3 regions of the Dysosmobacter welbionis genome follow, and region 1 is predicted to be linked to each of the others. Evidence: riboswitches for the same ligand, from Rfam matches in the RefSeq annotation. Region 1 holds a riboswitch; each other region holds the start of a gene.
What was found. Region 1 has a riboswitch for FMN ahead of ribD (bifunctional diaminohydroxyphosphoribosylaminopyrimidine deaminase/5-amino-6-(5-phosphoribosylamino)uracil reductase RibD). Riboswitches for the same ligand answer to the same signal wherever they lie in the genome.

Region 1 (3,271 bases):
CCACAGAGCCTTTCTCCACGATATAGCGCAGAATATCCGGCGCCGCCCGCACGGTGAACCAGACTGCCGTATCGTCCCGCCGCACATTTGCCACCGTTCCAACGCCATCCACATGACCGGCCACGATATGTCCGCCAAAACGCCCGTCCGCGGGCATGGCCCGCTCCAAATTCACATGACTTCCCGTACCCAGCCGGGACAGAGCAGAGCGGTTCAGCGTTTCGTGCATGACATCCGCCGAAAAAGAGGTGTCCGATAAAGCGGTAACGGTGAGACAGATACCGTTGACGGCGATGCTGTCTCCGATTTTCGTAGTTTCCAAAACGGTTTCAGCCGCTATGGTGAGGATTGCGGAGTGCGGGCCGTGCCGGATTTGTGTCACCGTTCCAATTTCTTCAACAATCCCGGTGAACATGACTTGCCACCTCACTTTCCAGCAGAATGTCCTCCCCCAACTGCGTGATAACCATGTTTTTCAACTGGAACGCACAGTCGGGCAACGGTACACCAGCGCCCTCTACCGGCGTTTTTGCCGTCTGCCCTCCGAACAGCTTGGGCGCGATATATGCCTGCACTTTCTGAACGATGCCGCTTTCCAGCGCGGCCCAGTTCAGCGTGCCGCCGCCCTCCAACAAAATGCTGTCAAGGCCCTCCTGCCCCAGCCGTTCCATCAACCGCTCCAAATCAATGCGGCCATTCTTCCGTTCCGCCGGCAGAATACGGCAGCCGGCTTCTTCGTAGCCCGTCCATTTTTCACGGTCAGCGCAGCAGGTAACGAGGATAGTAGGAGCCTGTTTTGCCGTAGTGACTACTTGGGCGGTTAGAGGAGTGCGTAAATCGGTATCACAGATAATGCGAATGGGGTTTTTGCACCCGGCTTTCCGGCAGGTCAACAAGGGATCGTCGGCCAGTACCGTTCCAACTCCCACCATGATGCCGGTGTAGCGGTGGCGCTGCTCCTGCACATGATTTCTTGCCTGCTCTCCCGTGACCCATTTGGAGGCCCCTGTATAGGTTGCGATTTTTCCGTCCAGCGTCATGGCGTATTTCATCACCACAAAGGGGCGCTTTGTCTGGATGTAGTGGAAGAACACCTCATTCAGCCGGGTACATTCGTCCTCCAGGATATGTTCCGTCACCTCTATTCCGTGTTCTCGGAGTATTTGAATACCTCTCCCGCTGACAAGGGGATTTGGATCGCCGGAACCTACCACCACCCGCTTGATGCCGACGTTTAAGATGGCCTCCGTGCATGGTGGCTGATGCCCGTAGTGGCAGCAGGGTTCCAGTGTGACATACATAGTCGCTCCCTCCGAGGGCTCGGTACAAGAGGCAAGGGCGTTCCTCTCGGCGTGTGGCTGTCCACATTTTTCATGCCAGCCCCGCCCGATCACCCGGCCCTCTTTCACGATAACTGCGCCCACCATTGGATTCGGGGCCGTCCAGCCAACTCCCTTCTTTGCAAAATGCAAAGCCAAAGACATATAATCCTCGTCACTCATACCATCACCTCAAAAGCAAAAATCGCCCTGAACAAATCGTTCAGGGCGACGCAGATAGACACAGACATAGCGCCGGCATAAAATAAAACTCTGGATTGAAAACAATCCAGAGCAACTTACACGCACAGGGTGATAAACTTCATCCCTGTGTACTGCAAATCTTCTTTCATCCAGACTATACTGTCGGCTTCGGAGTTTCACCGAATCATGCCTTTCGGCTCGCGGGCTGTACCGCCGGTAGGGACTTACACCCTGCCCTGAAGATTTTATTCAATTGACAGAACTGAGTATATAGAATTATAGTTCGTTTGTCAAGAGGGTATATTTTAATTTCGCATTGCTTGATTTTCTTTGCAAAACATCCTTTTGCCTGGCGTGAAATGCAACAAAATGGGGTTGAAAGTTGCAAAGTATTGTTCCCTCTCCTTTTAGTCTGCCTTGTCTTATTTTCAATTACTGATATAGAGGGCTGCATCTTCACTGGCAGATAACTGTTTTGACGAGCATGAAAGCGGCAGGGTATATCCCCAGCCGCTTTCGTACTTATGCGTATATGATTTCATCATGAATCATTTCTACTGCCGCAAAACAGATATTATTCATCATTCCTACCCACTCCGCTTGGTTGGTAGCTTTCAACACTTCAGTAATTCCTTGGGCCTTCGACATTTGCCGAATGACGGTGACCATTTGCTCCTGTGCCTGCCGGTCAATATCGGCAAGGTAGCCATTCAGTTTGCCGCTTAACAGCAAAGCATTATAAAAGGCTGGGCGGTATTCTTTGAGATACCGCTTGTGCCGCTGACCCCATACGCCAACAGGCTGTCCTTCTTCAGCGGGTACGGTCAGACAGGGAAGATAGTAGTCGCCAATCAGTTCATACCAAAGGCCGTTGTTCTTGTCAAAAATGTACTTGTCCATAATAAAATCCTCCGCTATAATATATTCGCACATACGTCACAGTTCCCCGATTGCCACACGTTGCCATATCCTGTTGCGAGATTTTCTTGCCCTTGCTTTTGCCCTTATGAGTGGCCAGGGCAAGGGTAAACTTGTGTGAAACCGAATAAAGGGATAAGGCGAACACGCTGCGAAAAACCCTTTGTTTTCAAGGCTTTTGGAGGATTTTATTGAAAACCCACGGTGAGCGATAATCGCTCATAAAATCGTAGTATTCAAATTCCCATTTGTCGAACTATCAGTTTGCTTTTACCTCTTGCAAATTAACACATTTCAAACGGTCTGCTACGGCAGGCCGTTTGACTTTTCAAGGAGGTGTCCAACATGGCAACCACACGCCTGATGCCTCTCCACACCGGCAAAGGCCGCACGGTGGGACAGGCCATCAGCGCTATCATCGACTACACCGAAAATCCGCAAAAGACGGACGGCGGCAGGCTGATAACAAGCTGGCAGTGCGACAGCAGGATCGCCGATGCCGAGTTCCTTTTCGCCAAAAATCAATACACCCACAAGACCGGCAGAGTGCGCGGCGAGGATGATGTGATCGCCTACCATCTGCGGCAGTCCTTCGTTCCCGGAGAGATCACACCGGAGGAAGCGAACCGTTTGGGCTGTGAGCTGGCCAAGCGATTCACCAAAGGCAATCACGCCTATATCGTCTGCACCCATATCGACAAAGCCCATATTCACAATCATGTGATCTGGAACTCCACCGCACTCAGCCAGACCCGGAAATTCAGAAACTTTTGGGGCAGCAGCCGCGCCGTGCGGCGGCTCAACGATACCATCTGCATCGAGAACGGCTA
Region 2 (3,271 bases), 810 kb from region 1:
CTGGATCGGTGTCCAGCCCGTTGGCATAGTCGTGGAGCTGGACGCCCATTTTGCCCATCAGGGTCTCCAGGGCATCCCGCTTGCAGGCCGCCAACTCTCCGATGGTCTTCACGCCGAACTGGGCCAAAATCTTCCGGGCGGCGCCCCCCACGTACAGCAGCGCCCCACCGGCAGAGGCCAGACCAGCCTCTGCCAGTTCTCCCGGGAGACGACAGTGGTGGCGTCGGGTTTCCGGTAGTCGCTGCCCAGCTTGGCAAACACCTTGTTGAAGGAGACCCCCACTGAGAGGGTCAGTCCCATCTCCTGCTTCATCCGTTGCCGCAGATGGTCTGCCAGGGCCTTGGCATCACCGCCGAAGAGGTGGAGGGTATGGGTGACGTCCAGCCAGCTCTCATCGATGCCGAAGGGCTCCACCAGGTCCGTGTACTGCTCGTAGATGGTGTTGACCTCTTTGGAGACCTGCCGGTACAGTTTGTGGTGGGGTGGCAGCAGCACCAGCTCCGGGCACTTTTTCTTGGCCTGCCAGATGGTTTCCGCCGTCTGGACGCCGAATTTTTTCGCCGGTTCATTCTTGGCCAGGATGATGCCGTGGCGGGAGGTGGGATCTCCGCAGACCGCCACGGGCACGTTCTGCAGGTCTGGTCGGCTCCGCAGCTCCACGGAGGCGTAAAAGCTGTTCAGATCGCAGTGCAGGATGATGCGGTCCATGGCCCCGCCTCCTTTCTCACTTCTATTATAGCACATCTGTTCGTTCCTGAAAAGGGAGAAGGGATGGGAAGGTTTTGACATACCGGCGCAGGGAGGCGGAGGGACGGATATGGGCCGCAGTAAAAGGCGCGGGGACGGTATCCGCCCCCGCGCCTGTGGTGTTCAGATTTACAGAATCCCCATCAGCACCAGGGCCAGCACCACAAAGGTTGCCAGCAGGGCCAGGGAGAACAGGAGGAACCCGGCGCTCAGCTTGCCCTTGCCCTCGACAGGCGCATGGGACTCCGGTACCAGCCGGGCCTTCCGCAGGGCGGTGACCACCGGCTTGTAGAGCAGCAGGATCAGCGCCATGTTCAGGCCGCCCTTCACCAGGTTGAAGGGCAGGAACACCGGGATCAGCATGGGGACCACGATTTCCTCGCGATCCATTCCCATGTAGATGGGCGTGATGAGATAGTTCCACAGCAGCATCACCACGGTGAGGCAAACAGTGCCCAGGGCCAGACCGATGACGGCGCCCTTGCGGGTGTGGAACTTCTTGTAGACGAAGGCGGCGGTGCAGCAGAAGGCGCAGGTAGCCAGCACATTCATGATGCAGCCGATGGGGCCGGTGTCGCTGACGGTGAACATCTCCACCACGGCCACCACGATGGAGATGACGGCGGCGGACAGAGGTCCGAAGAGGAAGGCGCCGATGCAGATGACCGTGTCCTTCAGGTCCATCTGCAGGAAGCCGGACACCTGTGGCAGCATCTTGCTGAGGAGCATCACCACATAGGCGATGGCCGCCAGCATGGCCAGGGAGGTGATGGTTCGGACGTTTGTTGCGGGCCGGGAGGGGTTCTTGATGGCGTTGGCATTGGGTTCGGACATAAAAATACACTCCTTTTCGTTGCTTGAAAACACCCTGGACGCTTTGGCTTCTCCAAGGTGATCCACGCAACGCAGGAGCGCGAACAAACGCGCGGCCACGCCGCACTCATCTTCTTCCATCCAGACTGTAACTGTTGGTCCCGGAGTTTCACCGAGTCAGCGCCTGTGCATACGCGCAGGCGGTCGCGGACTGTACCGCCAGTGGGGAATTTCACCCCGCCCTGAAGACAAAGTATTCAGTTGCTTTCTGGCCATAGTATATGACAGCGCGGAAGAAATTGCAAGTCCCTAAATGAAAAAACGGCAAATTTCCCGTGGGTCTTTACAAACAAGAACGGATGTTCTATACTGAATCAAAGACCAGAAGGAGGGAGGCGGAGACCATGCGGGGGCGGCAGGCGGCCTGCTGCTTTACCGGGCACCGGCCCGGTAAGCTGCCATGGCGGTATAACGAGGAGGACCTGCGCTGCGTGTCGCTCAAGGCCCGCATCGCAGACGCGGTGGAGGCGGCCTATCAGGAGGGATTCCGTCACTTTCTCTGCGGCATGGCCCTGGGCTGTGACCTGTATTTCTGCGAGTGCGTCCTCCGCCTGCGCCAGACGCACCCGGACGTGACGGTGGAGGCGGCCGTCCCATGTCCCTCCCAGGCGGATGCCTGGCCGCCGGACCAGCGGCGGCGGTATGAGCGGCTGGTGGCTGCCTGTGACTTTGAGACCCTGGTGTCCGCCTGCTACACCCCCGCCTGTATGCAGCGGCGGGACCGGTATATGGTGGACCACGCCGCGCTGCTGATCGCCGCCTTTGACGGGTCTCCCGGCGGAACCCGGTACACGGTGGAGTACGCCATGCGCCGGGGGCTGGAGATCGTGGACCTGCCCATTGTGCTGGAGCCCGCCCGATAGGCCGGGGCGCTTGGATGCGGAGACGTCCGGTGCCTTGGTTTTTTCTTGCAATATGGGCCGGAGCCGTTGCGCGGGGAGCCCTGTTGTGGTATGTTGGAGAGGAAGGCAATCTGAGATTGCGGAACTTCCATGCTTGGTTGCTGGTATGCAACCGGGCGGCCTGATAAGCTGAAGGCATCCAAGAGAAGGGAGAATGCCTATGACATTCGGAGAGAAGCTGCAATCCCTCCGGCAGAGAGCCGGCATGAGCCAGGACGCGCTGGCCGAGCGCCTGCAGGTGAGCCGGCAGGCCGTCAGCCGCTGGGAACGGGACGAGACCATGCCGGAGACGGACAAAGTGGTGGCCCTGGCGGATATTTTCGGTGTGACAACAGACTATCTGCTCCGCCTCCAGCTGGAGCAGACGAAGCCGGAGGAGAAGCAGCCGCCGCCCCAGGAACGGAAGGACTGGGTGGAGCGTTTTTTGGCCTTTAGCAAGCGGAAGTGGTACCTGCTGGGATGGGTGCTGATCGCCTGGGGCGTATTGGATCTGGTGCAGCTGGCGCTGTTTTATCTGGCGTACCGGGGGATGCTGGGCGGATTCACGGGTCTGATCGGCTGGGATATGGCGGAGATGGGCGGAGTGAATCTGCTTGACGTGTTCCCGGCAGGTGTGCTGCTGTTCCCGGCCCTGTACGCCGCCGTGAAGATCGCGGCGGGGGTGCTGGTGCTGTATTTCGGAAAAAGGCATGTACAAAAGAAGCGGGAGGAGGAAATGCAGTGAAGGGAATCTTTTGGGGGTTCTTCTT
Region 3 (3,271 bases), 1.8 Mb from region 1:
GTGCGGCCAGAAGTGCGCCGTCTAGCCCGAAGGAGCGGGATAGCAGAAGCGCCAGAGGGATCAGGAAGCAGCCCTGCCGGGCCAGAGGAATCAGCAGGGACTTACCAGGCCGGCCGATCCCCTGGAAGAAGGAGGCTGAGGTCATGTGAAGGCCATACAGGAAAAAGGCCAGCATATAGAGCCGGAAGCAGTGCTGTGCGCAATCCAGATAGAGCGCATTGTCCGATACAAAGCAGCTTGCGATCTGCCGCGGGAACACCATGAAAATGAGAAACCACACCACTGAAATGCCTACTGCAATAAGAGAAGCTATATGGAATGTCTTTTGGACCCGCGCATAGTGGTTGGCGCCGAAATTATAGCCGTTGATGGGCTGGATGGCAGAGGACACCCCGACGAACATGGAGTGAGCGATCTGGTAGACCTTCATCATCATGCCGTAGACGGATAAGGCAATGTCACTGCCATAGACTGTGGCGGCTCCATAGGCCCGCATCAGATTGTTCAGGGTAATCTGCACCAGAGCGGAGAGCATCTGCGTAAGCAAGCTGGGGAGGCCCAGTGCCAGAATACGACAGGTCAGCTTCCGTGTAGGGCGCAGGTCCTCCCGCCGGATATGAACGGTTTTGAGGCGGCGCAGGTAGAGCAGGGCCAGGCATCCAGCAGCCACCTGCCCGATCACCGTGGCGATCCCGGCGCCCACAACGCCCATCTTCAGCGGAAAGATAAAGATAGGGTCCAGGATCAGATTGATGACCGCCCCTGTCATCATGCACTTCATCATGTACTGCGGGGAGCCGTCTGCCCGGATAATGGCGGTGAAGGCGGGACAAAGGAGCTGGAACGGGATCCCCCATGCGATGGCGCGCATATAGGACAGAGACTCTGCATAGGCAGTCGACGTCGCGCCGAAAAGGACTACGATCTGCGGGGCGAAGATGCCGCAGGCCAGAGCGGCCAGCAGACCGCTGGCCAAGATCAGGGTGAGGGCGTGACTGATGGTGCTGTCCGCCTCCCGCTGCTCTTTCCGACCCAGGCACAGACTGATATTGGCGGCACATCCGTCTCCCAGCATCAATGCCACAGCATTGACCAGAATGGTCAGCGGGAACGCGATATTAGTGGCTGCCATTCCTGTAATGCCCACGCCCTGTCCGACAAAGATCTGATCCACGATGTTATAGAGGTAGTTGACCATCAGTGTCAGTGAGGTGGGAACGGCGTATCGAACGATCAGTTTGGGTATGGGATCCGTTTCCAATGGGTTTGGCTGCAGGTTTGGCTCCATAGCAAGGCTCCTTCCGTATTCATACTGGACGCTTCCGAGGGAGAAGCCGCCGGAAATAAAAAATCCCGGCGCCATTTCCCTGACGCAGAGAGATGGCTGTACCGGGTGCTTAGAGTATACACTTTTGCTTGAGGAGGATGGGCATCCGGCACGGCACCAGAAAGCCTTCTTCTCCCCTCCAGACCGAACCTGTTGGCTCCGGAATTCCACCGGATTAGCTGATCGCTCGCGGACTGTTACCGCCAGTAGAGAAATATCTCGTTTCCGAAGAAAACTTACATACCTAAATGTATCATTAAATAAAAGAACCGTCAAGGAAAATGTCCTTCCCGCCGTATCAACTTCTGCGCTTTCTGATCGATATCCTGTGTCTCGTACAAGGCATTCCATTTTGGCTTTTCCTGTGGTAAAATATCAAAATCGACAAAATCACAGGAGGCAGGACAGGGATGAAAACGGGCTTGGTCTTGGAGGGCGGCGCCATGCGCGGAATGTTTACCGCAGGCGTTCTGGACTCCTGGATGGATGAACAGATATCCTTTGATGGAATCGTCGGTGTGTCGGCCGGTGCGCTGTTTGGGATCAATGCTCCCGCCGGTCAGAAGGGACGCGCCATACGGTATAATTTGAAGTATATCCGGGATAAGCGGTACATGGGGCTGCGCTCGCTGCTGACCACGGGCAATCTGATCAACGCCGACTTCGCCTTCTATGAGGTGTCCTCCAAGCTGGATATATTTGATGAAGCGGCCTTTCAGAGATCGGGCGTTGACTTCTATGCCGCGGTCACCGATCTGCACACAGGCGCCCCGGAGTATATCCGGATCACAGAGCCGTTCCGTCAGATGGAGGTCCTGCGGGCCACCTCTGCCATGCCCTATGTCTCCCGGCCTGTGGAGTTGGATGGGAGATTCTACCTGGATGGCGGGGTCAGCGACAGTATTCCAGTCCATTTCTGCAAGAGTCTGGGCTACGACAAGACCGTTCTCGTGCTCACACGTCCCTTGGAGTATCGGAAAGAGCGGCCCGCAGCATGGCTTCAGCGATTCAACCGCCTCTATTACCATCGCTATCCGGCCTTTGCGGAGAGTCTGAACCGGCGGTGGGAAGTCTATAACCGGCAGGTGGAGGAGATCATAGGGATGGAGCAGCGCGGGGAGCTCTTCGTGGTTCGGCCCAATGGCCCACTCCCAATCAGGCGTGTGGAAAAGGACCCCGCCAAGCTGCAGGCTGTTTATGACCTCGGGGCAGAGGCCGGCAGGGCGTCTCTCAGCGGACTGAAAGAGTATTTGCTGACGCATGAATGATGGTAGATGATATAGGAAATTGCGCATCCAGCAGGCAGGGGCTTGTATGGATGCGCAGTTTTTCTTTGTGCAGTATACAGCGTCCCTTGGTCCAGGTATCATGATTGGCAAAACTGGCGGGATGGCATATATACTTTTTGAATAAAGAATTTCTGATACATATCGGACAAATTGACATTTTTTTCAAGTAACATTATAATGTTCATATATTCACTGCCACAAGAGGACGTGGTTAGAAGGGGTGAAGAATATGGATCAGGATCTGCCCTTATGGGTAGAGGGCTGCGCCGAAACATATATAATGTGGGTGTGAATGGAAGCAGACAGCTGCTGAAGATCTTGCCGGACAAAGGTATGCAGGTGCGGCCCTCTGGAGCAAACAAAGAAAAGGAGGGCATTTTTGATGGATCACAGCGTATTGACGATTTTGGATCTGGGAATCATTACGGCATACCTTGTCATCATGGTCCTGGTGGGGGTCTATTCCGTCAGGCGGATCCAGAACACAAAGGATTATTATGTAGCGGGCCGGTCCTTTGGGCCGATGGTGCTGATGGCCACCGTCTGCGCGACGATCATCGGCGGCAGCGGTCTGATGGGCCGGGCAGGTGTGGCCTATACCGACGGCTTCAAGGCGGTCCTTACCGCAATTCCATACCTTCTGGGAATGTTCATT

Region 2: linked by a shared signal. The riboswitch ahead of EIO64_RS00770 (ECF transporter S component) and the one ahead of ribD (bifunctional diaminohydroxyphosphoribosylaminopyrimidine deaminase/5-amino-6-(5-phosphoribosylamino)uracil reductase RibD) in region 1 are both predicted to bind FMN.
Region 3: linked by a shared signal. The riboswitch ahead of EIO64_RS14200 (MATE family efflux transporter) and the one ahead of ribD (bifunctional diaminohydroxyphosphoribosylaminopyrimidine deaminase/5-amino-6-(5-phosphoribosylamino)uracil reductase RibD) in region 1 are both predicted to bind FMN.

Annotation. Positions count from the first base shown of each region.
Region 1 covers NZ_CP034413.3:947,517-950,787, reverse strand. The annotation lists gene EIO64_RS04985 (riboflavin synthase) at 1-415, opposite strand, end outside; gene ribD (bifunctional diaminohydroxyphosphoribosylaminopyrimidine deaminase/5-amino-6-(5-phosphoribosylamino)uracil reductase RibD) at 396-1,502, opposite strand; FMN riboswitch at 1,657-1,771, opposite strand; gene EIO64_RS04975 (TnpV protein) at 2,046-2,423, opposite strand; gene EIO64_RS04970 (relaxase/mobilization nuclease domain-containing protein) at 2,787-3,271, shown strand, end outside.
Region 2 covers NZ_CP034413.3:140,316-143,586, reverse strand. The annotation lists gene EIO64_RS18940 (DinB/UmuC family translesion DNA polymerase) at 1-151, opposite strand, end outside; gene EIO64_RS18935 (DNA polymerase Y family protein) at 109-708, opposite strand; gene EIO64_RS00770 (ECF transporter S component) at 877-1,581, opposite strand; FMN riboswitch at 1,686-1,814, opposite strand; gene EIO64_RS00765 (SLOG family protein) at 1,920-2,483, shown strand; gene EIO64_RS00760 (helix-turn-helix domain-containing protein) at 2,683-3,246, shown strand; gene EIO64_RS00755 (hypothetical protein) at 3,243-3,271, shown strand, end outside.
Region 3 covers NZ_CP034413.3:2,700,566-2,703,836, forward strand. The annotation lists gene EIO64_RS14200 (MATE family efflux transporter) at 1-1,288, opposite strand, end outside; FMN riboswitch at 1,451-1,564, opposite strand; gene EIO64_RS14205 (patatin-like phospholipase family protein) at 1,738-2,595, shown strand; gene EIO64_RS14210 (sodium:solute symporter family protein) at 2,999-3,271, shown strand, end outside.